4 regions of the Thioalkalivibrio sp. ALE21 genome follow, and region 2 is predicted to be linked to each of the others. Evidence: predicted binding sites of a transcription regulator. Region 2 holds the regulator's gene; each other region holds the start of a gene.

Region 1 (5,744 bases), on a different contig from region 2:
TCCGGCGCGGCACGCACCGTGACCCACTCGCCGCTTTCGGCGCGCAGGGCGGACCCGTCGCGCAGCATGCCGCCCCGCTCGAGGAATACGCCGACCTCGTCGCCGGTGTCGAGAGTGGCCCGGAAGCGGCTCTTCATCCGTGTCTCGACCGGCAGATGCAGGGTTCCGGTCACGGTGGTCAGGGCGCTCTCGGCGCGTTCGATCAGGCGAATCATGGGGACCTCAGAACAGGAAGTAACGCTGGCTCAGCGGCAGCTCGGTAGCGGGTTCGCAGGTCAGAAGCTCGCCGTCGGCACGGACCTCGTAGGTCTCCGGGTCCACCTCCATCTTCGGCAGCCAGTCGTTCAGCCGCATGTCCTGCTTGCCGATCTCGCGGCAGCCGCGGACCGCGACCAGCCTTCGCTCCAGACCCAGCTGGTCGCCGATCCCGGCGGTCAGGGCGGCCTGCGAGACGAAGCTGACGGAGGTGCCGGTCATGGCCGGGCCGTAGCTGCCGAACATCGGCCGGTAATGCACCGGCTGTGGCGTGGGGATGGAGGCGTTGGGGTCGCCCATCGGGGCCGAGGCGATCATCCCGCCCTTGATGATCAGCGCCGGCTTGACGCCGAAAAAGGCCGGATCCCACAGGACCAGGTCGGCCAGCTTGCCGGGTTCGACGGAGCCCACTTCGTGGGCCATGCCATGCGCCAGCGCGGGATTGATGGTGTATTTGGCGACATAGCGCTGTGCGCGGAAATTGTCGTGCTCGGACGGATCGCGAGTCAGGGAGCCGCGCTGGGTCTTCATCTTGTGGGCGGTCTGCCAGGTCCGCAGGATCACCTCACCCACGCGTCCCATCGCCTGCGAGTCCGAGGCGATCACGGAGAACGCACCGAGGTCGTGCAGGATGTCCTCCGCGGCGATGGTCTCGCGCCGGATCCGGCTCTCGGCGAACGCGACGTCCTCCGCGATCTGCGGGTCCAGATGGTGGCAGACCATCAGCATGTCCAGGTGTTCGTCGATGGTGTTCACCGTGAACGGCCGCGTGGGATTGGTGCTGGACGGCAGGACGTGGGCTTCGCCGCAGGCCCTGATGATGTCCGGGGCATGGCCGCCGCCGGCGCCCTCGGTGTGATAGGTGTGGATGGTGCGCCCCTTGAACGCCGCCAGGGTGTCCTCGACAAAGCCGGATTCGTTCAGGGTGTCGGTGTGGATGCAGACCTGGACATCATGGGCATCGGCGACCGACAGCGCGCAGTCGATGGCGGCCGGGGTTGTGCCCCAGTCCTCGTGCAGCTTCAGGCCCAGTGCCCCCGCCTCGACCTGCGCGTGCAGGGCGCCGGGTCCGCTGGCGTTCCCCTTGCCCAGAAAGCCCAGGTTCATCGGGAATGCCTCGGCGGCCTTCAGCATCTGCTGGATGTGCCAGGGGCCGGGGGTGCAGGTGGTGGCGTTGGTGCCGGTTGCGGGGCCGGTACCGCCACCCACCATGGTCGTGATGCCGGAGGTCAGGGCCTCTTCGATCTGCTGCGGACAGATGAAGTGGATATGGGCATCGATGCCGCCGGCGGTCAGGATCCGTCCCTCGCCGGCGATGACCTCGGTTCCCGGGCCGATCACGATGTCGACACCCGGCTGGGTATCCGGGTTGCCGGCCTTGCCCACCGCGTGGATCCGGCCCTGCTTCAGGCCGACATCGGCCTTGACCACGCCCCAGTAGTCGAGGATGACCGCGTTGGTGATCACGGTGTCCACCACGGCTTCGTCGTGCCGCTGGCTCTGGCCCATGCCGTCGCGGATCACCTTGCCGCCGCCGAATTTGACCTCGTCGCCGTAGACGGTCCAGTCGCGCTCCACCTGGATCAGCAGCGCGGTGTCGCCCAGTCGCAGGCGATCGCCGGTGGTGGGGCCGAACATCTCGGCATAGGCGCGGCGGGGAATGGTCTGGCTCATTGCGCATCTCCGTCCAGCGGGCCACCGATACGGCCCTGGAATCCGAACACCCGGCGCTCCCCGGCGTAGGCCACCAGCTGCACGCTGCGGGTCTGCCCCGGTTCAAAACGCACGGCCGTACCCGCCGGTATGTCCAGGCGGAAGCCTTGTGCGCGCTCGCGGTCGAAGCGCAGGGCGTTGTTGGTCTCGAAGAAGTGATAGTGGGAACCGACCTGGACGGGCCGGTCGCCGCTGTTGGCCACCTCCAGGGTGACGGTGTCGCGGCCGGCGTTCAGGGTGATGTCGCCGTCCGCGGGCAGGAGTTCACCGGGGATCATCGGGGCGCTTCCTCTCAACGGATGGGTTCGTGAACGGTGACCAGTTTGACCCCGTCCGGGAAGGTCGCCTCGACCTGTACCTCCGGGATCATCTCCGGGACGCCTTCGAGTACGTCGTCACGGGTCAGTACCTCGCCGCCCAGGCTCATCAGCTCCGCGACCGAACGGCCGTCTCGGGCCCCCTCGAGGATGGCCGCCGAAATCAGCGCCATGGCCTCCGGGTAGTTGAGCTTCAGCCCGCGCGCCTGGCGGCGTTCCGCCAGCAGAGCGGCCGTGAACAGCAGCAGCTTGTCTTTCTCGCGTGGGGTCAGTTCCATGGATCTTCCGGTGGTCAGGTGTTCCAGATACGGGGGGTGCACGGGGGGCGCCCGATGACCGGCTCGCGCAGGAAGGCCCAGGCCCGCTGCAGCAGCGCGCGCACGGTCTCCGCGCCATGGCCCAGACAACGCAGGAACAGGACATCCCCGATCCGCGAGATGCCCAGGCGCAGTGCTTCGGGTGTTCCGAGATGCTCGCGCAGTGCCGGTTCGAGTCCCTCGGGGGCCGGGGTGGCCACGAGCTGGCCCACCACCGGGAAGCCGTCGAGGCCCCACGGGCGGCTCAGCAGGGGGTCGCCATGGGCCAGATCGAGGCGGTCATGCACCAGCGGTCGGCCTTCGCGTTCGATACACAGATCCTGGGTGCAGGCTCCGCCCTCGTAGTGATCGCCGTGCGCCGGGCGTCCCAGGCACAGGACATCCCAGGTGCAAAGGCGCGCGCCGGGTCCCAGGCGGAAGTGGTTGTGCAGCGTCACGCGGGAGCGACCGTGCAGGATGGTTTCCGTCGGCAGGAACTCCAGGCTCGCGTCGGGCCCCACCGTGAAGCCTTGTTCCTGGCGGGCGCTGTCCGTCCGCGTCCGGTAGAACTTGGCCGCGGCAGGGGTGGTGAGCAGAGCCCGGCTGCCGGCGTCCAGCTCCGCTTCCAGCTGCAGGCGATCGCCGCCGGCGACGCCCCCGGGGGGATGGATCACGTAGCAGTGGCAGACGTCGCCTTCGGGGAAGAAGCTTCGCTGCACCAGCAGAGGGCCCTCGTGACGACGGCGGACCAGCCGGGTCCGTCCGCCATGCGAGGCGAAGCCCAGCTCCAGGCGCCCGAGCCATCCGTCCCGGGTCTCCGGTGTGGTCTCTGTAGCTCCGGCCAGTTCCACGGGGGTGATGTCCACGTCCCTAGACCACCAGCAACAGATAGACGCTGGCGGCGACCATGGCCCCTCCGGCTGCCTGCCCCACCGGACGCTCGAGAGCCGTATCGCGTATCCGGGAGGCGGCCAGTGTGCCGGCGGTCAGCATCAGGGTACTGGCCAGCAGGAAGCCGGCGGCGAATCTCAGTGCGGACAGGTCGGCCGCCATTTCGGCACCGTGGGCGAAGCCGTGCAGTGCGGCGAAGCCGGCCGCGATCGCGGCGGTCACCACCAGCGGGAGACGTGTGCCGAGAAAGACCAGCACGCCGGTCAGCAAAAGCGAGGCGAGGATGCCGAATTCGACGGTCGGCAGCGGTCCTTGCGCCATGCCGAGGGCGAAGGCGAGCGCCAGAGTGGCCAGTACCGCCGTACCGGAGATCAGAGTGCCCGGGATTCGCTGTGAGCGGGCCATCCAGAACCCGATTCCGAGCAGGACCAGCAGGTGATCGAGGCCGGTGAACGGGTGCAGAAATCCCGCAGCGAAGCCCGCATGTTCGTGGACGTGGTGCCCGTGGTGGGGATGGGCCAGCGCCATCACGGGCGCAAGAAACAGAACAACGAATGCGATGCAGCGTCGATGCAGCATGGTTCTCCTCGCTTGAATCTCGGTGCGGCGCGCAGGAATGCGCCGGCAGTAATCCGAGTAAGCAGGAGCCATGCCATGGTCGCCCCGAAAGCGTTGCGGAGCGTGGTGCCGGGCCAGGGAGCGCCGGTCTGCGGAGCTAATGTTTCGTCGTGGTGCAGCCCGTTTCGGGGGCATGCATCAAGATGGATCAGGCTGCCCTGAAAGTGTGCGAGCGCGGGAGGTTTTGAGGCGGTGTCTGCTGATGCCGGGCGGATGCCGGAAGGCGTGCAGAGGCGTTACTCCCGGCTGAAGCCGACACCCCGCGCCGGCCCGGCGCCGGGGTGGCGGACCGGCGCGGCCGGATCAGGCGAACAGCTTGCGGCGGAAGAATTCCGGGGTGGCGCCGGCGGCGCGGTGGATGGCCGCGTTGTAGTAGTGCGTGACGAACGGGATCTCCTCCGCGGCTTCTTCACGCAGGAAGGACACCGGGGCGTCCTTGGAGGCGATGGTGCAGGTCCACCAGCCGGAGGGGTAGGTGGGCTGAGGGAAGTGCATGGTCAGGGCGTCGATGAAGCCGGCGCCGCGCATGCTGTCGTGCATCGGCCGCAGGATGCTGTCGGTATGCAGCAGGGGGGATTCGCTCTGTTGCACCAGCAGGCCATCGGAGCCCAGGGCCTTCACGCAGTCGCGGTAGAAATCCGCGGAGAACAGGCCCTCGGCCGGGCCCACCGGGTCGGTGGAGTCGACGATGATCACGTCGATGGAGCCCGGTTCCGCGTCCTTGATGTACTGGATGCCGTCGTCGAACAGGAGTTCGGCGCGCGGGTCGTCGTTGGCGTCGCACAGCTCGGGGAAATACTGCTCGGACAGGCGGGTCACGCGTTCGTCGATGTCCACCTGCGTGGCCTTCTCCACCTCGTCGTGCTTGAGCACCTCGCGCAGGGTGCCGCAATCGCCGCCGCCGATGATCACCACGTTCTTCGGCGCGTTGTGCGAATACAGCACCGGATGCGACATCATCTCGTGGTAGATGAAGTTGTCGCGGCCGGTGAGCATCACGAAGCCGTCAATCACCATCAGGTTGCCGAAGCCCGTGGTCTCGAAGATCTCGATCTTCTGATAGGGCGTCTGCTCCTCGTGGAGCTTTTTCGTGATGCGCAGGGACATCGCGATGTCGCGGTCGGGCTCGGTGAACCAGTTGTCGTCGAGTGCCATCGGGCGGGCTCCCCTTGTGCATGGGTGAACGGTAGGATGCGCCGCCATGATAGTGCCCTGTATCCTGCGGGCAACTCCGACCCTCCCCAACCGCGGAACCGCCATGTCAGCCACGTCCTGGACCCTGGATGATGCGCGCCGTACCTACGGCATCGATCACTGGAACGGGGACTTCTTCGAGATCAATGCGTCCGGGCATGTCTGCATGCGCCGGCCGGACTGGCCGGAACACCCCGGCGTGGATCTGCACGCGCTGGCCTGCCGCCTGCGCGAAGAGCACGTGGGCCCGCCGGTGCTGGTGCGCTTTCAGGACGTGCTCGACGGTCGCGTGCGGCGCCTGTCGCGCGCCTTCGCCCGGGCGGCCGAGGAGCTGGATTACCATGGCGACTTCACCGCGATCTATCCGATCAAGGTCAACCAGCAGCGCTCGGTGGTCGAGCGCATCCTCGCCGCCGGCGACCACGCGGATACCGAAGGCCACCGGCCGCAGGTGGGGCTG
Region 2 (5,744 bases):
CGACGCCCATCCGTTCGTGCGCCAGCACGCGCAGTGGGTCACCACGGCCGATGGCGGGCGCGGCGCGGTGCGCGAAGTCTGCGAGGACCTGCTGGCCGCGCGCGGCCGCCTCGAGGCCGTGCTCGAAAGCTACCTGCACGCATGAACCCGGATCCGCGTCGCGCCCTGCTCGCCGCCCGGCTGCTGACCACCGGGCTCCTGCTCGCCGGGCCGGCAGCGGCCGAGCCGCCTGCCGAACCCGCGGCCGACGCCGAACCCACGCTGCAGATCGAGGGGTTTACCGCGCATGTCACTGGCGAGGACGGGCGGCCCACCCACCGCCTGCAGGGGTCGCGGCTGCGCGAATACGACCGGGATGCGGTCCAGTTCATCGATGACCCGGAGCTGGATCTGCTGGACCAACGGGGCCTGAACTGGACCTGGCGGGCCCCGCGCGCGGCGCATCAGCCCGATCGCGAACTGCTGCATACCTTCGGCCACACCCGCGGCGTGCGCCCCGAACGCAACGAGCGCGTGCGCACGGTGATCGAGTCGCGCGACGTGCGCGTGGCGCTGGACACCCGGCTGACGACCTCGTCGGCGTCGAGCACTCTGGAACAGCCGGGACTGTTCCAGCGGGGTACCGGCCTGCGCGCCGACCCGCAAGCGGATACCATTGAACTGCTCGCCGAGGTCTACACGCTGTACAGCGACCTGCCGCAGGAGGACCGCCCGGAATGAACCCGGCCACAACCGAACATCGCCGCGCGGGCATCCGCCGACCGGCCCCGCTGCTTGCCGTGGCGGGCGTACTCGCACTGATCCTGGCAGCCCCGCCGGCGACCGGCCGCGAGGATGCCCTGCCGGTGGAGATCACCGCGGACCACGCCGAGATGGACGAACGCGCGGGCACCGGCACCTACACCGGCGACGTAATCGTGGTGCGCGGCGATGCCACGCTGGAAGCAGACCGCGTGATCGTGCACATGCGCGAGCGCCGCCCCTACGAGATCGAGGCCCACGGCGAGCCCGCACGCCTGGAGTCGCCCGATCCCGAGACCGGCGAGATGCGCATCGCCGAAGGGCTGCGCATCGACTATTTCCTCGACGAGGAACGCGTGATCCTGACCGAACGGGCGCGCGTCATCACCGCCGCCGAGGATGCCCGCGGGCAGCGCATCACCTATGACCTCGAGCGCGACGTGATCCGCGCGGAACGCGGCGACACCGACGACGAGCGCGTGCACATCCGCCTGCAGCCACGCGAGGACGATCCATGAGGCCCGCGGCCGACGGCCATCTGGTCGCCCGCGAGCTGAGCAAGCGCTATGGCCAGCGTACCGTGCTGGACGCAATGGACGTGGACCTGGTGCCCGGCGAGGTGGTCGGCCTGCTGGGACCCAACGGGGCCGGCAAGACCACCTGTTTCTACAGTCTGGTCGGCCTGATCCGGCCCAATACCGGGCGCATCACCCTGGGCGGGCGCGACATCACGCAGGCCCCCATCCACGAACGCGCCCGCGCCGGGCTGGGCTATCTCCCGCAGGAGGCCTCGATCTTCCGCCGCCTGTCGGTCCAGGACAACCTGCAGGCAGTGCTGGAACTGCGGCCCGGACTGGACCGCCACGAGCGCCGCCGCATTGGCGATGCCCTGATCGAGGAATTCCAGCTCGAAACCGTGCGCCACAGCCCCGGCATCGCGTTGTCCGGAGGCGAACGGCGGCGCGCCGAGATCGCCCGTGCGCTGGCCGGTGATCCGCGGTTTATCTGCCTGGACGAACCCTTCGCCGGGGTCGACCCGATCTCGGTCAGCGAGATCCAGGAAGTGATCCGCCACCTGGCCGAACGCGGCATCGGCGTACTAATCTCGGACCACAACGTGCGCGAGACCCTGGGCATCTGCCACCGCGCCTACATCCTCAGCGAGGGGCACCTTCTGAGCGCGGGAACGCCGGAGGAACTGCTGGACGATGCCCGCGTGCGCGAGGTCTACCTCGGCGAAAATTTCCGCCTGTGACACCGATCGCCACATCCGGCCGGTGCACAAGGCCACAACAAGGGATTACTATTCACTTATGGTGAACAACGCCTCTCCCAACTCATGCTGAAGCCCGGGCTGAACCTGCAGCTCGGTCAGACGCTGACCATGACGCCGCAGCTGCAGCAGGCCATCCGGCTGTTGCAGCTCTCGACGCTGGAGCTCCAGGCCGAGATCCAGCAGGCGCTGGAAAGCAACCCCATGCTGGAACAGGCCGAGGACGACGAACTCGGCGCCGATGGCGAAGAAACCCCGGACCCCGGCACCGAGGGCGAGAACGAGACCGCCAGCGATGCCGCCGCCGGCACCGGCGAAACGGTGGACGCCGGCGGTTCGGAGGATGTCATCCCCGACGAACTGGTGACCGACACCCGCTGGGAAGACATCTACGACGCCAGCGCCAGCCCGCGCGGACTGGACGACCGCGATCCCCTGGAAAACACCTCGGACGACGATGGCGGTGGCCTGCAGGACCACCTGCTGTGGCAGCTGCATCTGTCGCACCTGACCCCGCGTGACCAGCGCATCGGCGCCGCCCTGATCGACACCATCAACGGCGACGGTTACCTCGAGGGGGACGTCGAGACCCTGGCCGACACCATCAGTCAGGGCGAGGACACCCCGGTCGGCACCGACGAGGTGGAGGCAGTGCGCCACTGGCTGCAGCACTGCGACCCCCTCGGGGTCGGGTCGCTGGATCTGCGCGAGTGCCTGGAGGTCCAGCTGGGCGAGCTGGCGCCGGACGCGCCCTCGCGCGAAGCCGCGCGCGCGGTCCTGGAACACGGCATGGACGCCCTTGCCCGGCGTGACTACAAGGCACTGCAGCGCCAGAGCGGCGTGCGCGATGCCGACGAGCTGGCCGCGGCCCTGGACCTGATCCGTACGCTCAACCCGCGTCCCGGCGCCCAGATCAGCGAGACGCCGCCGGAATACGTGGTCCCGGATGTCTACGTGCGTCATACCGACCAGGGCTGGCAGGTCGACCTGAATCCCGAGATCGCCCCGCGCATTCGCGTCAACGACCTCTACGCCGGCATGGTCCGCCAGGTCTCCGATGCCCGCGACAGCGCATTCATGCGCGACCAGCTGCAGGAGGCGCGGTGGTTCATCAAGAGCCTGCACAGCCGCAACGACACCCTCCTGCGCGTAGCGCGAGCGATCGTCGAACGCCAGCAGGGGTTCCTGGAACACGGCGAGGTGGCGATGCAGCCGCTGATCCTGCGCGACATCGCCGAAGCCCTGGAGATGCACGAGTCCACGATCTCGCGGGTGACCACGCAGAAATACATGCACACCCCCCGCGGAGTGTTCGAATTCAAGTATTTCTTCTCCAGTCACGTGGGCACCAGCGACGGCGGGGAATGCTCCGCGACCGCGATTCGTGCCATGATCCGCGAACTCATCGAAGAGGAAACGCCGGGCAAACCGCTCAGCGATTCCCGCCTCGCCCAGATCCTGGCGGATCGGGGCATCAACGTGGCCCGACGTACCGTGGCCAAATACCGGGAGGGCATGAACCTGCCATCCTCCAGCGAACGCCGCCAGATGGCCGCCATGCCGACCGGAAGCAAACCGAAAGGAGCCTGACCCATGCAGATCAACCTCACCGGACACCACGTCGAAATCACCGACGCCCTGCGCGACTACGTCAACGAGAAATTCGAGAAGCTGGAACGCCACTTCGACAAGGTGATCGACGTGCACGTGGTGCTGACCCACGAGAAGACGCAGAAGCTGCACAACAAGGCGGAAGCGAATCTGCAGGTCACCGGCAACCACATCCACGCCGAGGCCAGCCACGACGACATGTACGCCGCCATCGACGGCCTGATCGACAAGGTCGACCGCCAGCTGATCAAGCACAAGGAGAAGGTCAAGGACCATCATCGCGCCGAAGGCCACCAGCGCAACCGCGAACAGACCCCGTAAACCGATGAACCCGGCCGAGCTCATCACCCCGGAGCGCATCGGACTGGAAGCCGACTGCTCCAGCAAGAAACGAGCGCTGGAAACCCTCGCCGATCTGCTGGTGGACGGGGCCGCGGACGGGCTGGCGGCCAGCGCCGCGTTCGAAGCCATGTCGGCCCGCGAAAAACTGGGCTCCACCGGGCTCGGCCATGGCGTGGCGATTCCGCACGGCCGTCTGGCCGAGCTGGATACGCCCCGCATCGCGGTCCTGCGTCTGGATCAGGGCGTGGATTTCGAGGCCATGGACCACGAACCGGTGGACATCCTGATCGCCCTGCTGGTGCCGGAAGAGGCCACCAGCGAACACCTGGACCTGCTGGCCCAGCTCGCACGCGGCCTGTCGCAGCCGGACACCCTCGCCGGCATCCGGCGCGCCGCGGACAGCGCGGGGGTCCAGCAGGCCCTCACCCGGGCCCTGGGAGACACCTGACCATGGCCGACCGGGCGGAGGCGGCAGGCGACGGCACCGCGAGCAACATCACCATCGCCGCGCTCACGCGGGCGATGGGGAGCCGTCTGGACCTGCGCTACGTCCACGGGGAGGAGGCCGCGGGCGACCGCGAACTCCTGGGAGTCGGCGATGGCGACCTGCCGCTGGCCGGCCATCTCAACCTGATCCGCCCCAACCGCATCCAGGTCATCGGCGACTACGAGGCCCGCTACATCGCCGGCCTGTCCGACGAACAGCGTGACCACCTTGTGCTGGAGATGGCCCGCACCGGCACCACCATGGTGATTTTCGCCGAGGACACCTGCCCGTTCCCGCGCATGCCCCACGCTGGTGACGACCCTCTACCAGTGATACTGTGCACTCGCACCTCCTCGCACGAAGTCATCGCCCTGCTCCGCTATTTCCTGCAGCAGCGCCTCGCTCATTTCGAGGTGCGCCACGGGGTGTTCATGGAGATCCTCGGGATCGGCGTGCTGATCTCGGGGGCGTCGAGCGTCGGCAAGAGCGAGGTAGCGCTGGAACTGATCTCGCGGGGCCATCGGCTGATCGCCGATGATGCCCCCGAATTCGCGCGCATTGCCCCCGATATCGTGCGCGGACACTGCCCCGCCCTGCTCCAGGACCTGCTCGAGGTGCGCGGCCTGGGCGTGCTCAACATCCGCGCGATGTACGGCGACTCGGCGATCAAGGGCGGCAAATATCTGCGCCTGATCATCGATCTGCGCGACCACAACGAGCCCTCGCCGGTGCCGGACGATCGTCTGAACGGGCGTCGCGGCGAAAGCGAGATCCTCGGCCTGCGCATCCCGCTGATCAGCCTGCCGGTGGCGCCGGGGCGCAACATCGCGGTCATGATCGAGGCCGCGGTCCGCAATCACCTGCTGCACATGCAGGGCTACATCGCCGGGGACGACCTGCGCGCCCGCCAGCGGCGCCAGATGGGCGAGGATCAGCAGGAGGAGTCCATCTTCCACATCGGCGGGCCCAGCACCACGGTCCCCAACCCCGATCCCGAGGGCTGACCGACATGCGTCTGCTGCTGGTCAGTGGTCTGTCGGGTTCCGGCAAGACCGTCGCCCTGCATACCCTGGAGGACGCCGGCTACTTCTGCGTCGACAACCTTCCGCTGCCGATGCTGCCGGAACTGGTGGAGAAGGTCCGCAGCGGCCATTACGACACCGGCGGTGACCGCCACCTGGCCGTGGGCGTGGACGTCCGTTCGGGCCTCGACGCCCTCAGCGGCTTCGGCAAGCTGCTGGGCGAGCTGCGCGGATCGGGCCTGGAGGTCGAGGTGCTGTTCCTCAATGC
Region 3 (5,744 bases), on a different contig from region 2:
GTGCGGTTAGCGTCGACGATGGCCTTGACGATGTTATTGGGGATCTCGTCGTAGTTGGCCAGCAGCTGCTTGGTGTCCTTGGGCAGGCAGTAGCCGCCGTAGCCGAAGGAAGGGTTGTTGTAGTGGCTGCCGATGCGCGGGTCCAGGCACACGCCGTCGATGATCTGCCGGGTGTCCAGGCCGTGGGTCTCGGCGTAGCTGTCCAGCTCGTTGAAATAGGCGACGCGCATGGCCAGGTAGGTGTTGGCGAACAGCTTGATCGCCTCGGCCTCGGTGGAGTTGGTGAACAGGATCGGGGTGTCGTCGTCCACGGCGCCTTCGGCCAGCAGGTTGGCGAAGGTTTCGGCGCGATCGGACTGTTCACCGACGATGATCCGCGAGGGGTGCAGGTTGTCGTACAGCGCCCGGCCCTCGCGCAGGAACTCGGGCGAGAACACGACGTTGTCGGTCTCCATCTGCGCCTTGATATCGCGCGTGTAGCCCACGGGCACGGTGGACTTGATGACCATCGTGGCATGCGGGTTGATGGCCAGCACATCGCGGATGACGGATTCGACCGAGCGGGTGTTGAAGTAGTTGGTCTGCGGGTCGTAGTCGGTGGGCGTGGCGATGATAATGAACTCCGCGCCCTGGTACGCCTGCTGCGGATCCAGGGTCGCGGTCAGGTTCAGGGAGCCGTTGCCCAGGAATTCCTCGATCTCGGCATCGATGATCGGCGATTCGCCCCGGTTGATCTTCTCGACCTTCTCCGGCACCACGTCCAGCGCCACCACCTCGTGGTGCTGCGCCAGCAGCACGGCATTCGACAGGCCCACATAACCGGTTCCGGCCACCGCAATCTTCATTCCGTCATCCTTCCTGGTCTGTTTTAATTTCCCGCCCCCGTAGGAGGCCGGCCCTCCGGCCGATCGGGCCCTGGACACGCCCCATCGCGCAGGGGGCTGCGCTCCTACAACACGGCCCCATCGGCCAGGGGGCTGGCCTCCTACCGGCTCTGCCTCAGCTCTTCCTCCAGCGCCGCGATCTCCGCCTGAATGGCGGCATGCTCCTCGCGCTTGCGCTTCAGGAACGCACGGGCCAGCCGGGCCTTTTCCGCCACGCCATGAGGGGTAAGCTTGTACAGGTAGCGGGTCTTGTTCTCACTGCGGGCAAAGTTGCCAGCCTTGACCCAGCCCTTGTCGATCAGCGCCCTCAGGGAATAATGCGCACTGCCCACCGACACCCCCAGCCGTTCCGCCAGTTCGCGCTGGCTCAGCTCGGGATGGTCCTGAAGGATCTTCAGAATTCGATACTGGATCTCGTCTCGCTGCAATTCACCGCCTTCGAGGGGCTTTCGGCACGTCGGTGCCGGGAGGGGCGACCCGCGAATACAATACGCGGGTGCATCCGGACGGCGGCGCACGGCCGGCGCCGTTCAGCCCCTGAACGAATGGAGCATATTGGACCACACCCCCCGTGGACCGGCAAGGACACATCGCCCATCGTGGGAGCGTGCCCGCACGCGAACAGCCTCCCCATCCGCCTGTGGGAGCCTGCTCGCAGGCGAACAGGTTGGGCCCGAGGCAACCGCCCGTCCGTTCGCGGCCGAGGCCGCTCCTACGCACCCCCACATCGGCCTGTGGGAGCCTGCTTGCAGGCGAACCGGGGCACCCCCTACCGCAGGATCAGCGCGTCACCGCTGGGCTCCACCTCCACCCGATCGAGGAAGGTCCGCCCCAGGCGCGCCCGGTGGATGTGATCGTCCGGCACGATCACCGCGCTCACGCCACTGCGGCGGATGCCGCCCACCCGCACTTCATCCAGCGTGACGCGGCGGGCGTTCACGCGGCCGCGCTCGGTACGCAGGTGCACGGTATTGCCGGCGTCGGCGTCCACCCCGGCGCGTTCGGCGTCGCGCTCGCGCAGCATCACCGATTCGGCCTCGCGGTCCACCTCCATGGTGATGGCCCGGCCGTTCACGCCCACGGTCAGGCTGTGCACCCCGCGCGAATCGGTGTACACGGTGACCCCGGGGCCGACGGCTTTCCCTGCGGCACCACCCGCTCCACCCGTCACGCCACCACGCGAAGCCCCCGCCCCGCGGTCCAGCCAGCGGGTCTCCCCCGCGAACTCCACCTGCACACGCCCGCCGCCCGCCTGCAGCACCCGAACCCCGCCGGGACCGCTCTCGCCCTCGGCCACCACGGCCCGCTCGCCGTCCACGGAGATCACCGCTTGCCCATCGAATACCGCGTGGACGGTGATCTCACCCGCAGACAGTGGGGCGACCTGGAGAAACCCCAAACACAGGAGCCACCCGAGGCGACCACCCCAACCCGACGCGAGCTTACTCATGTAATGAGCCCCCCATACCCGGTTACGCGCCCACGCGTGTGCGCAAGGCCAGGGCAAAACGAGGACACGATCATGGTCGATTGGCACTGCCCCGGGAGTTCATTTGGATCACTCTTCGACACATCCTCTCGGGAGGTGCCGCTCGGCCATGTCGTCGGCTGCGGCGCAGTACCAGCCGGCCACGTTGCCGTCATCCGCATAATCCGCATTCTTCGGCCGGAACGTCATGCTCGTGTCCCCGAGCGCCGAGTTGTCCCCATCCCAGCGAATTATGATCGTCAGGCCATCATCCTCGTCGTTTTCCAGCTCCACTTCACGGATATACTTCGCTGGCTCGAAATCATAGCCATCCGTATTCATGCCCTCCAGGCTCCTTCCCTGAGCCACCCTTTCCGCCACGTCCTGGCGCAACCCGGCGGTAATCGTCACACCCTCGGCGGCCTGCGCCCGCGCGGTGTATTCCATATAGGCCGGAACCGCGATCGCGGCCAGGATGCCGATGATCGCCACAACGATCATCAATTCGATCAACGTGAAGCCCTGCGTCGTCCTGCCTGTCATGGTGACTCTCTCCTCGAAGCCCGATAAATGCCTTATGGATTGCCCGGAGCAGCCGACCCTGCAGAGGCCTCTGCACCAGCGCTCAAGCTACAAAAAGCATTTCATGTGCCAAAAATGAGGAGTCAGACACATTTTCTGAAACAAAAAAGGCCGCCCCGAAGGGCGGCCTTTCTCACCGTGCCGAAGAAGACTCCGGCTGACGCTTCACTGCGCTAGATCAGTCGTCGCGGCAACCACCCGGGAGGTGATTTTCGGCCATGCCATCTTCGGCGCAGATCCAGCCCGCAATGTTGTTATTCTCGGGTTCCTCATCGCCCTCACCGTCATCCCAGTCACGGGGATACAGCAGCATACTACCCGACAGGCCCGAATTCTCCGAATCCCAAGTGATAGTAATCGTCGGCCCATCATCGCCTTCAGGAGCATAATCGATAGAGTCGATATATTCACCGCGTTCGAGTTCGGTCGTATCAGGATCAAAATCGACGGTACGACCGGTGGCCACACGCTCAGCGATATCGGTGCGGAGGCCGGAGGTTACGGAAAGTCCTTCTGCCGCCTGGGCACGAGCGGTGTAGTCCTGATAGGCCGGCAGCGCGATGGCGGCCAGGATGCCGATGATCGCGACGACGATCATCAGTTCGATCAGGGTGAAGCCCTTTTGGGCGGAGCGATGCATTTTCTGCATGGTATGTCTCCTTGACATGGATTAGCGGGACCAGAGTCCAGCCACCTTTGGGTAGCCACCCGGAGTCATGCATCACCCATGCCAAAATAATGAAAATGCCTATCTTTCTGTTTATGCGGGATTTCACTTGCGAAGCCCGCTCCAACAGGGGTGACGAATTTCGTCACTCCCAGCAGGGTGACAAATCTCGTCACCCGAGGTGACAAAGCGTGTCACCTACAAGGGGCCTACCCGGTCCTCTGCCCCTCCAGCCGTTCGATATCGTCTTCTCCCAGATAATCCCCCGTCTGCACCTCGATCACCTCCAGCGGCCCCGGACCCGGGTTCGCCAGGCGGTGGATCCCGTGGACGGGGATGTAGGTGGACTGATCCTCGTGCAGGTCGAACACCTGCTCGCCGCGCGTGACGCGGGCGGTGCCGGCGACCACGATCCAGTGTTCGGCGCGGTGGCGGTGTCGCTGCAGGGAGAGTCGCGCGCCGGGGCGCACGTGCAGGTGCTTGACCTGGTAGCGCTCGCCGGTCTCCATGCTGCGGTAGTGGCCCCAGGGGCGGTGCACGGTGGGGTACTGGTGCACCTCGGGGCGGGACTGTTCGCGCAGGCGTTCGACCAGGGCGCGCAGTTCGGGGAGCCTGTCGCGGGGTGCGGCGAACACGGCGTCCGGGGTGGCGATCACGGCCGTGTCCTGCAGGCCGAGGGCGGCGACGAGGGTGTCGTGGCCTTCCACCAGGCTGCGGGTGCAGTCTTCCAGTACGGTGTCGCCGCGGGTGTGGTTGCCCTGTGCGTCCGGGGCCTGCAGGGCGGCCAGCGCCTCCCAGGAGCCGATGTCGGTCCAGCCGGCGTCCAGCGGGGTGACGGCGGCGGCATCGGTGGCTTCCATCACGGCGTAGTCGATGGAGCGCGCGGGGGCCTGGCGGAAGGCCTCGGGGTCGGGGCGGAGGAAGTCGAGGTCGTGCCGGGCGCCGGCGATGGCGGCGCGCGCGGCGCGCGGGATGTCGGGGGCGTGGCGTTCGAGTTCGGCCAGTACGCGCGAGGCGCGGAACAGGAAGATGCCGGCGTTCCACAGGTAGCCGCCCTCTTCCAGGTAGCGCCGGGCGGTGGCGGCGTCGGGCTTTTCGGTAAAGCGGGCCACGCGGGCGCCGGCATCACCCAGTGGCTCACCCCGGCGGATGTAGCCGTAGCCGGTCTCGGGGTGCTCGGGGGAAACGCCGAAGGTGACGAGGTAGCCTTCTTCGGCCAGAGGGGTCGCGCGGGCCACGGCCGCGTGGAAGTCGCGGGTGCGGGCGATGTGGTGATCGGCGGGCAGGACCAGCAGCAGCGGGTCGCGGCCCGCGGCTTCTTCACAGGCGGCGGCCAGGGCGATGGCGGGGGCGGTATTGCGGCCCTCGGGTTCCAGCATCAGTGGCGGCAGGTCGGTGTGGCCGGCACTGCGGAGCTGTTCGGCGGCGAGGAAGCGGTGTTCGGCGCCGACGATGACGCGGGCGAGGGCGAAGCGTGGGGCGGGGTGTGGGGCTGGCCCCGGATCTGGCTCCGCAGCAGGTTCCGGGGGCATCGACCAGGGGGCTGGCCTCCTACAACCAAACCCTGCCCGGTAGGAGGCCGGCCCTCCGGCCGATCGGGCGCCGGAGCTGGTCGGCCGGAGGGCCGGCCTCCCGCGGGGGGTGGTCGAACCGGGGTAAGCGCTGGTTACGCGGGCGAGTGTCTGCTGCAGGAGCGTCGGGCCATCGGCATGCGGCAGGGCCAGGAACTGCTTGGGATGCGCCTCGCGCGAGAGCGGCCACAGGCGCGTCCCGGAACCGCCGGCGAGGATCACGGGCTGGATCACGGTATCGTCCATGTCGGCATCATACCCCAGCGCCGGATCGGCCAGGGGGCTGGCCTCCTACGCCCTCCCTTCCCTGTGGGAGGCCGGCCCTCCGGCCGATTGTGCGTCCGGGCTGTCTCCAGGGCCTGATCGGCCAGGGGGCTGGCCTCCTTGTGTGTCGTCGCAGAGGGAGCGCTACCATCTGTGGCACCGGGCTCGGGGTAACCCGTTGGCCTCCTGAGGTCTTGAACCTGCTCCGTAGATCGGTCCCCGCGCCCTTCTCATCTCGAAGTTTGAACGGTATCCAAGCCCCCCGTGAAGGACGGGTGAGGCTGTACGGACAAGGCGAGAGGACGAGA
Region 4 (5,744 bases), on a different contig from region 2:
GAGACCGATACCTTCGACACCTTCTTCGAGTCCAGCTGGTACTTCGCCCGCTACGCCTGCGCCGACAACGACACGGCGATGCTCGACGAACGGGCCGATCACTGGCTGCCGGTGGATCAGTACGTCGGCGGGATCGAGCACGCGGTACTGCACCTGCTGTATGCGCGCTTCTTCCATAAACTGCTGCGTGACGAGGGGCTGGTGGGCTCCGACGAGCCGTTCACCCGGCTGCTGACCCAGGGCATGGTGGTGGCGCCCACCTTCTACCGCGAGCGCGGCGATGGCGGGAAGGACTGGATCAACCCCGTCGACGTGGAACTGGAGCGCGCCGAGGATGGTTCGGTGAAAGCCGCGCGCCACCGCGAAGACGGGCAGCCGGTGACCATTGGCGGCATGGAGAAGATGTCCAAGTCGAAGAACAACGGCGTGGATCCGCAGGCGCTGATCGAGCGCTTCGGGGCCGACACCGCGCGGTTGTTCACCATGTTCGCCGCCCCGCCGGATCTGTCGCTGGAATGGTCGGACTCCGGCGTCGAAGGGGCGCAGCGTTTCATCCGACGCCTGTGGCGCGCGGTGCGCGAACATGTCGGGGGTGCGGCGGCGTCGCCGCTGGATCCCGAAAACCTGTCCGAGCCGGCGGGCGATCTGCGGCGCAAGTTGCACGACACCATCGCCAAGGTCACCGACGACATCGGCCGGCGCCAGACCTTCAATACCGCGGTGGCGGCCAACATGGAGCTGCTGAACGAGCTCGGGCGGCTGCCGGAGGATGCCGAGGGCGCCATCGCGGTCCGCCAGGAGGTGCTCGAAGGCATCGTATGCATGCTGGCTCCGATCATTCCGCACGTGACCCAGGTGCTGTGGGAGGCGCTGGGCCATGACGGGCTGGTGGCCGATACCCGCTGGCCGCAGGTCGACGAGGCCGCCCGGCAATCCGCCCGCGAGACCCTGGCGGTACAGGTCAACGGCAAGCGCCGGGCAGAGATCGCGGTCCCGGCCGGTGCGGATCGTGAGAGCGTGGAGCGCATCGCGCGGGAGGACGAAAACGTCCAGCGCCATCTCGAGGGGCAGGGCATCGTGAAAGTGATCGTGGTCCCCGGACGCCTGGTGAATTTCGTGGTCAAGCCGCAATGACCCGGTTCCTGCCGCGTCTGCTGGTGGTGCTCGTGCTGACGGCCTCGCTGGCCGCCTGCGGGTTCCAGCTGCGCGGCACCGGGGGGTGGCCGTCGGAACTGGATCCGGTGGAGATCCGCGGCCTGCAGCCGCGGGACTCGCTCTACCAGGAGCTGGCCCGTGGCCTGCGTGCCTCCGGGGTGGAGATCGTGGAGCGGCGCCCGGATGATCGTGGCGTGACCCTGGAGATCGCTTCGGTGAATGATTCGCGGCGCGCGCTGTCGGTCTCCGATCAGGCGCGGGTCAGCGAGTACGAACTGACGCGCAGCATGCGCGTGCGGCTGCGCCCGGCCGATGGTGAAGCGACGGACCTCGACACGCTGCGTGCGTCGCGCACTTACGTCTATGACGAGACCGCCGTGCTCAGCCGTTCGGAGCGCGAGGAGGACCTGCGGGCCACCATGAACCGCGATCTGGTGGCCCTGCTGCAGCGTCGGGTGCGAGCCCTGACCGGGGGGGGCGAGGACTGACATGGCCGTCGATCCGGGACGCATCGATCAGTCCCTGCGCAAGGGCGTGGCCCCGCTGTACATGCTGCTGGGCGAGGAACCGCTGCAGACCATCGAGGCCGCCGATGCGATCCGGGCCGCCGCCCGCGAGCAGGGTTTCGACGAGCGCACGGTGCTGGATCTCTCCGCCCAGTCCGACTGGTCGGCCCTGGATGCGGCGGTGCGCGACCGCTCGCTGTTCGCCAGCCGCACGCTGGTGGACCTGCGCCTGGCTACCGGCAAGCCCGGGCGCGAGGGCGGCGAACGGCTGAAGGCATACGCCGCCGCACCGGAGCCCGACATCGTGCTGCTGTTGCAATTGCCGCGCCCGGATCGCGACATGCGCCGCGCGGCCTGGTTCAAGGCGATGGAATCGGCCGCGGTGGTGGTGCATGCGCGGCCGGTGCCGCCTGAGCGGCTGGACGGCTGGATCCGTGATCGCCTGACTCGGCACGGGCTGCGCATCACGGACGAGGCGCTGCAGCTGCTGGCGGCCCGGGTGGAGGGCAATCTCCTGGCCGCGCGCCAGGAGATCGAAAAACTGGCGCTGGCCGGCGTGCAGGGGGTCGATCTGGAGACCCTGGCCGAGGCCACCGCGGATGCCGCGCGCTTCGATCTGTTCGGCCTGTCGGCGGCGGCGCTGCGCGGCGAGACCGGGCGATCCCTGCGCATGCTGGAGGGCCTGCTGGACGAAGGTCAGCCCGAGCCACTGATCCTGTGGGCGCTGGCGCGCGATGCACGGCTGCTGGTGCAGGCCCTGGAACGCCGGGCCGCCGGGGCGAACGACCGCGAGGCCTTCCAGGGCAGCTTCGGCGACCAGCAAAAGGCCCTGCGCCTGGCGGCGGGACGCCTGGACGTGGCGCGGGCGCGTGACATCCTGCGCCTGGCTGCCCGGGTGGACCGGGTGATCAAGGGGCAGGAACAACACGGGGATGCCCGGCAGGGGCTGCTGGACCTGGTGGCTCGTATGGCGGGCCGGCCGCTGACCGTGGCCGACCCTGTCCTCAACCCCGAGGGTGCATGACCCGGCGCAGCGCCCCGGCGCAGCCTGGAACGGGCCATGCGGAGGCGATTAGCCTGTGACCGCAGCGTCCCGGCGCCGGTACCCCGCGACCAGGGTCAGACCCGCCAGACCAAGGCCCATCAGGGCCAGCGACGCCGGCACGGGCACGGGGGTCGGGGCCGGATCATCGCCGATGGCCGTACCCGCGATGGTGGCGCCGTCGAAGGCGAGGCCGGACTGGAAAGCCGTGTCCTGCCAGTTCACCACACCGAACTCCAGAGAGTAGGTGCCGGTATCCTCGAACAGGTACGAAGCCTGGATCCAGTCGGTGTATCCGCACCCGTCATCCCAGCAGGATCCTGAGTTGGCGCCCAGGGGAGACCATTCCGGCGCCCCGGGGATCACGGGGGTTTCCTCCGGATCGAGGGTCACGTCCGCATCCGGCTCCGGGAGCCCGAAACCCGGTACGGTGTCACCGTCCGGCGTCGTGCGGGCGGTGAACAGTTGAATCGGAGCCGCGCTGTCCGGGAGGATCTGTGCCCACGCGTAGTCGGTGAAACCTCCACCATCAGAGGAAACGTAGTTGAAGTAGAAGTTGAGTTCATCGCCCTCATCCGCGCTGAACTCTGGCGAGGTGATGGTCGATCCGGTGGTTTCGTCGCCAACGTCCAGGCCGTCGATGTCGTTCCCGTCGTTGGTCGAGATCCAGCCGTATTCCGAGTTGCCGAACGGCGACAGCGTTATATCGCCGTCCGCCGCTGACGTGCCGCAGTTTCCATTACAGTCCCAGCCGGAGATATCGATCGGTGAAGCCATGGCCGTACTGGCCAGACCGAGTGCACCGCACAATCCGGTTGCCGCAAGGCCGAGGTTAAATGTTTTCATTGGACACCTCTTCTTTTCGGAGTCAATGGTCGGGTGGCACCGCCTTTTTTTGGGTGGCTCCCGGTTGTCGCATGAGCAGGAAAAGACCTGCAGGGCATCGCCCTGCTGTTATCGGGCAATATCGGTGCCAGTACGGTCCCGGGGTTTCATGGTTCATGTAGAACAATGGCTTGCGGGGAGGGCGGGCTGTCTCTTGCCCCAGTGAGGGCGCCGGCATGTCAATCCCGCGGACAACCTGCCGCAGTGGTGCATCCGGCGAAGTCATCGACGCGGAAAGTGCCTTGTGGGAGAGTGCGGCCAGCCTGATCCGGTTATCGTCATCCGCGCCGCGTTCGGGGCCGCGAGCGTGGATCGGATCACCCGGGCTCCGGAAAACGGCAATGCCCGGCAGGGGTTGCTAGACTTGGCGTCCACGTATGGCGGAGCACCCGCCGACCGTGGCTGAACCCGTACCGAATTCCAACGAGTCTGATCGTATGAACGCTGCCGTGAATCCCGCCGAATCCGCTGCTGTCAGCGATGATATGGTCGCCAGGATCGAGGCCCTGGGGCGTGCTGCGCGCGCCGCCTCGCGCCACATGGCCGAGGCCGAACCGGGTGCCAAGAACGCGGCGCTGCAGGCCATCGCCGAGGGGATCGCCGAGCGTCGCGCGGAGCTGGCCGAGGCCAACGAGCGCGACCTGGAGGCGGGACGAGCCCGCGGGCTGGACGCGGCGATGCTGGACCGTCTGGCGCTGACCGATGCGCGCATCGACACCATGATCGAGGGCTGCCGGCAGGTCGCGGGTCTGCCGGATCCGGTGGGTACGATCTCCGACATGGCCTATCAGCCCAGCGGGATCCAGGTAGGGCAGATGCGGGTGCCGCTGGGGGTGATCGGCATCATCTATGAATCACGCCCCAATGTGACCATCGACGCGGCGGCGCTGTGCCTGAAGTCGGGTAACGCGGCGATCCTGCGCGGCGGTTCCGAGGCCGCCCATTCCAATCGCGCGCTGGCCGGCATCATCCAGTCCGGGCTGGCGGCGGCGGGGCTGCCGCGCGAGGCGGTACAGATCGTCGACACCACCGACCGTGCCGCGGTGGGGGCGCTGCTGCGCATGCCCGAGTACGTGGACGTGATCGTGCCACGCGGCGGCAAGGGCCTGATCGAACGCATCAGCCAGGAGTCGCAGATCCCGGTGATCAAGCATCTGGACGGGGTGTGCCACGTGTACGTGGACGCCGCGGCGGACCCGGACAAGGCGCAGGCGGTGGCGGTGAACGCCAAGACCCATCGCTACGGCACCTGCAACACCATGGAGACTCTGCTGGTGCATGCCGATGTCGCCGAGACCTTCCTGCCGGCGGTGGCCGCCGAACTGGACGGGCTGGGGGTCAGCCTGCGCGGCTGCGCCCGCACCCGCGCGGTTCTCGCCGACAGCGGGCCGGAGGTCGCCGAAGCGAGCGAGGAAGACTGGGCCGCGGAATACCTGGGGCCGATCCTGGCAATCCGCGTGGTGGACGACCTGGACGCGGCGATCCAGCACATCAATACCTGGGGCTCACATCACACCGACAGCATCGTGACCGAAAACTGGGGGCATGCGCGGCGCTTCCTGCGCGCGGTGGATTCCAGTTCGGTGATGGTGAATGCTTCCACCCGCTTCGCCGACGGCTTCGAGTACGGGCTGGGCGCGGAGATCGGGATCTCCACCGACAAGCTGCACGCGCGCGGGCCGGTGGGGCTGCATGGCCTGACCACCCTGAAATACATCGTGTTTGGCGACGGCCATGTGCGTGGCTGAGCGCGGCGGGAAGGTGGCGGCTTGATCGGGATCCTCGGCGGGACCTTCGATCCGATCCATTTCGGTCATCTGCGCCCGGCGCTGGAGGTGCAGCAGCACCTGGGGCTGGAACGGGTGCACTTCGTGCCCTGCCACGTGCCGCCTCATCGCGCCAGCCCCGGGACTTCGGGCGAGGACCGCCTGGCCATGGTGGAGCGCGCGGTGGCCGGCGTGGAGGGTTTCGTCGCCGACCGGCGCGAGCTGGATCGCACCGGGCCGTCCTACACCGTGGACACCCTGCTGACCTTCCGCCGGGAGCTGGGTGACGATGTGCCGCTGGTGCTGATCATGGGCATGGATGCCTTTGCCGGCCTGTCGTCCTGGCACCGCTGGGAGACCCTGTTCGAGCTGGCGCACGTGGCGGTGTCG

What was found. Region 2 encodes sigma-54, which starts transcription at its own class of promoters, with help from an activator protein. Its sites were predicted from a motif close to TGGCANGNTNCNTGCTT; they were not measured.
Region 1: D893_RS09710 (HupE/UreJ family protein) is a predicted target of sigma-54. The motif match lies at 4,111-4,127, and genes of this name have one in related genera.
Region 3: D893_RS13035 (pilin) is a predicted target of sigma-54. The motif match lies at 2,990-3,006, and genes of this name have one in related genera.
Region 4: D893_RS06655 (NF038132 family protein) is a predicted target of sigma-54. The motif match lies at 3,663-3,679, and genes of this name have one in related genera.

The regions. Positions count from the first base shown of each region.
Region 1 covers NZ_QKMA01000011.1:18,640-24,383, reverse strand. Annotated here, with positions in the region: gene ureE (urease accessory protein UreE) at 1-215, opposite strand, end outside; gene ureC (urease subunit alpha) at 223-1,929, opposite strand; gene D893_RS09725 (urease subunit beta) at 1,926-2,246, opposite strand; gene ureA (urease subunit gamma) at 2,261-2,563, opposite strand; gene D893_RS09715 (urease accessory protein UreD) at 2,578-3,441, opposite strand; gene D893_RS09710 (HupE/UreJ family protein) at 3,452-4,051, opposite strand; gene speE (polyamine aminopropyltransferase) at 4,394-5,245, opposite strand; gene speA (biosynthetic arginine decarboxylase) at 5,349-5,744, shown strand, end outside.
Region 2 covers NZ_QKMA01000004.1:57,462-63,205, forward strand. Annotated here, with positions in the region: gene D893_RS05000 (HAD hydrolase family protein) at 1-145, shown strand, start outside; gene lptC (LPS export ABC transporter periplasmic protein LptC) at 142-720, shown strand; gene lptA (lipopolysaccharide transport periplasmic protein LptA) at 717-1,259, shown strand; gene lptB (LPS export ABC transporter ATP-binding protein) at 1,256-1,996, shown strand; gene D893_RS05020 (RNA polymerase factor sigma-54) at 2,081-3,604, shown strand; gene raiA (ribosome-associated translation inhibitor RaiA) at 3,608-3,946, shown strand; gene D893_RS05030 (PTS sugar transporter subunit IIA) at 3,951-4,415, shown strand; gene hprK (HPr(Ser) kinase/phosphatase) at 4,418-5,458, shown strand; gene rapZ (RNase adapter RapZ) at 5,464-5,744, shown strand, end outside.
Region 3 covers NZ_QKMA01000028.1:8,690-14,433, forward strand. Annotated here, with positions in the region: gene D893_RS13020 (nucleotide sugar dehydrogenase) at 1-845, opposite strand, end outside; gene D893_RS13025 (MarR family EPS-associated transcriptional regulator) at 986-1,312, opposite strand; gene D893_RS13030 (TIGR02281 family clan AA aspartic protease) at 1,654-2,211, opposite strand; gene D893_RS13035 (pilin) at 2,443-2,895, opposite strand; gene D893_RS13040 (pilin) at 3,113-3,583, opposite strand; gene D893_RS13045 (mannose-1-phosphate guanylyltransferase/mannose-6-phosphate isomerase) at 3,811-5,418, opposite strand.
Region 4 covers NZ_QKMA01000005.1:132,256-137,999, reverse strand. Annotated here, with positions in the region: gene leuS (leucine--tRNA ligase) at 1-1,134, shown strand, start outside; gene lptE (LPS assembly lipoprotein LptE) at 1,131-1,643, shown strand; gene holA (DNA polymerase III subunit delta) at 1,645-2,685, shown strand; gene D893_RS06655 (NF038132 family protein) at 2,734-3,549, opposite strand; gene D893_RS06650 (glutamate-5-semialdehyde dehydrogenase) at 4,026-5,336, shown strand; gene nadD (nicotinate-nucleotide adenylyltransferase) at 5,358-5,744, shown strand, end outside.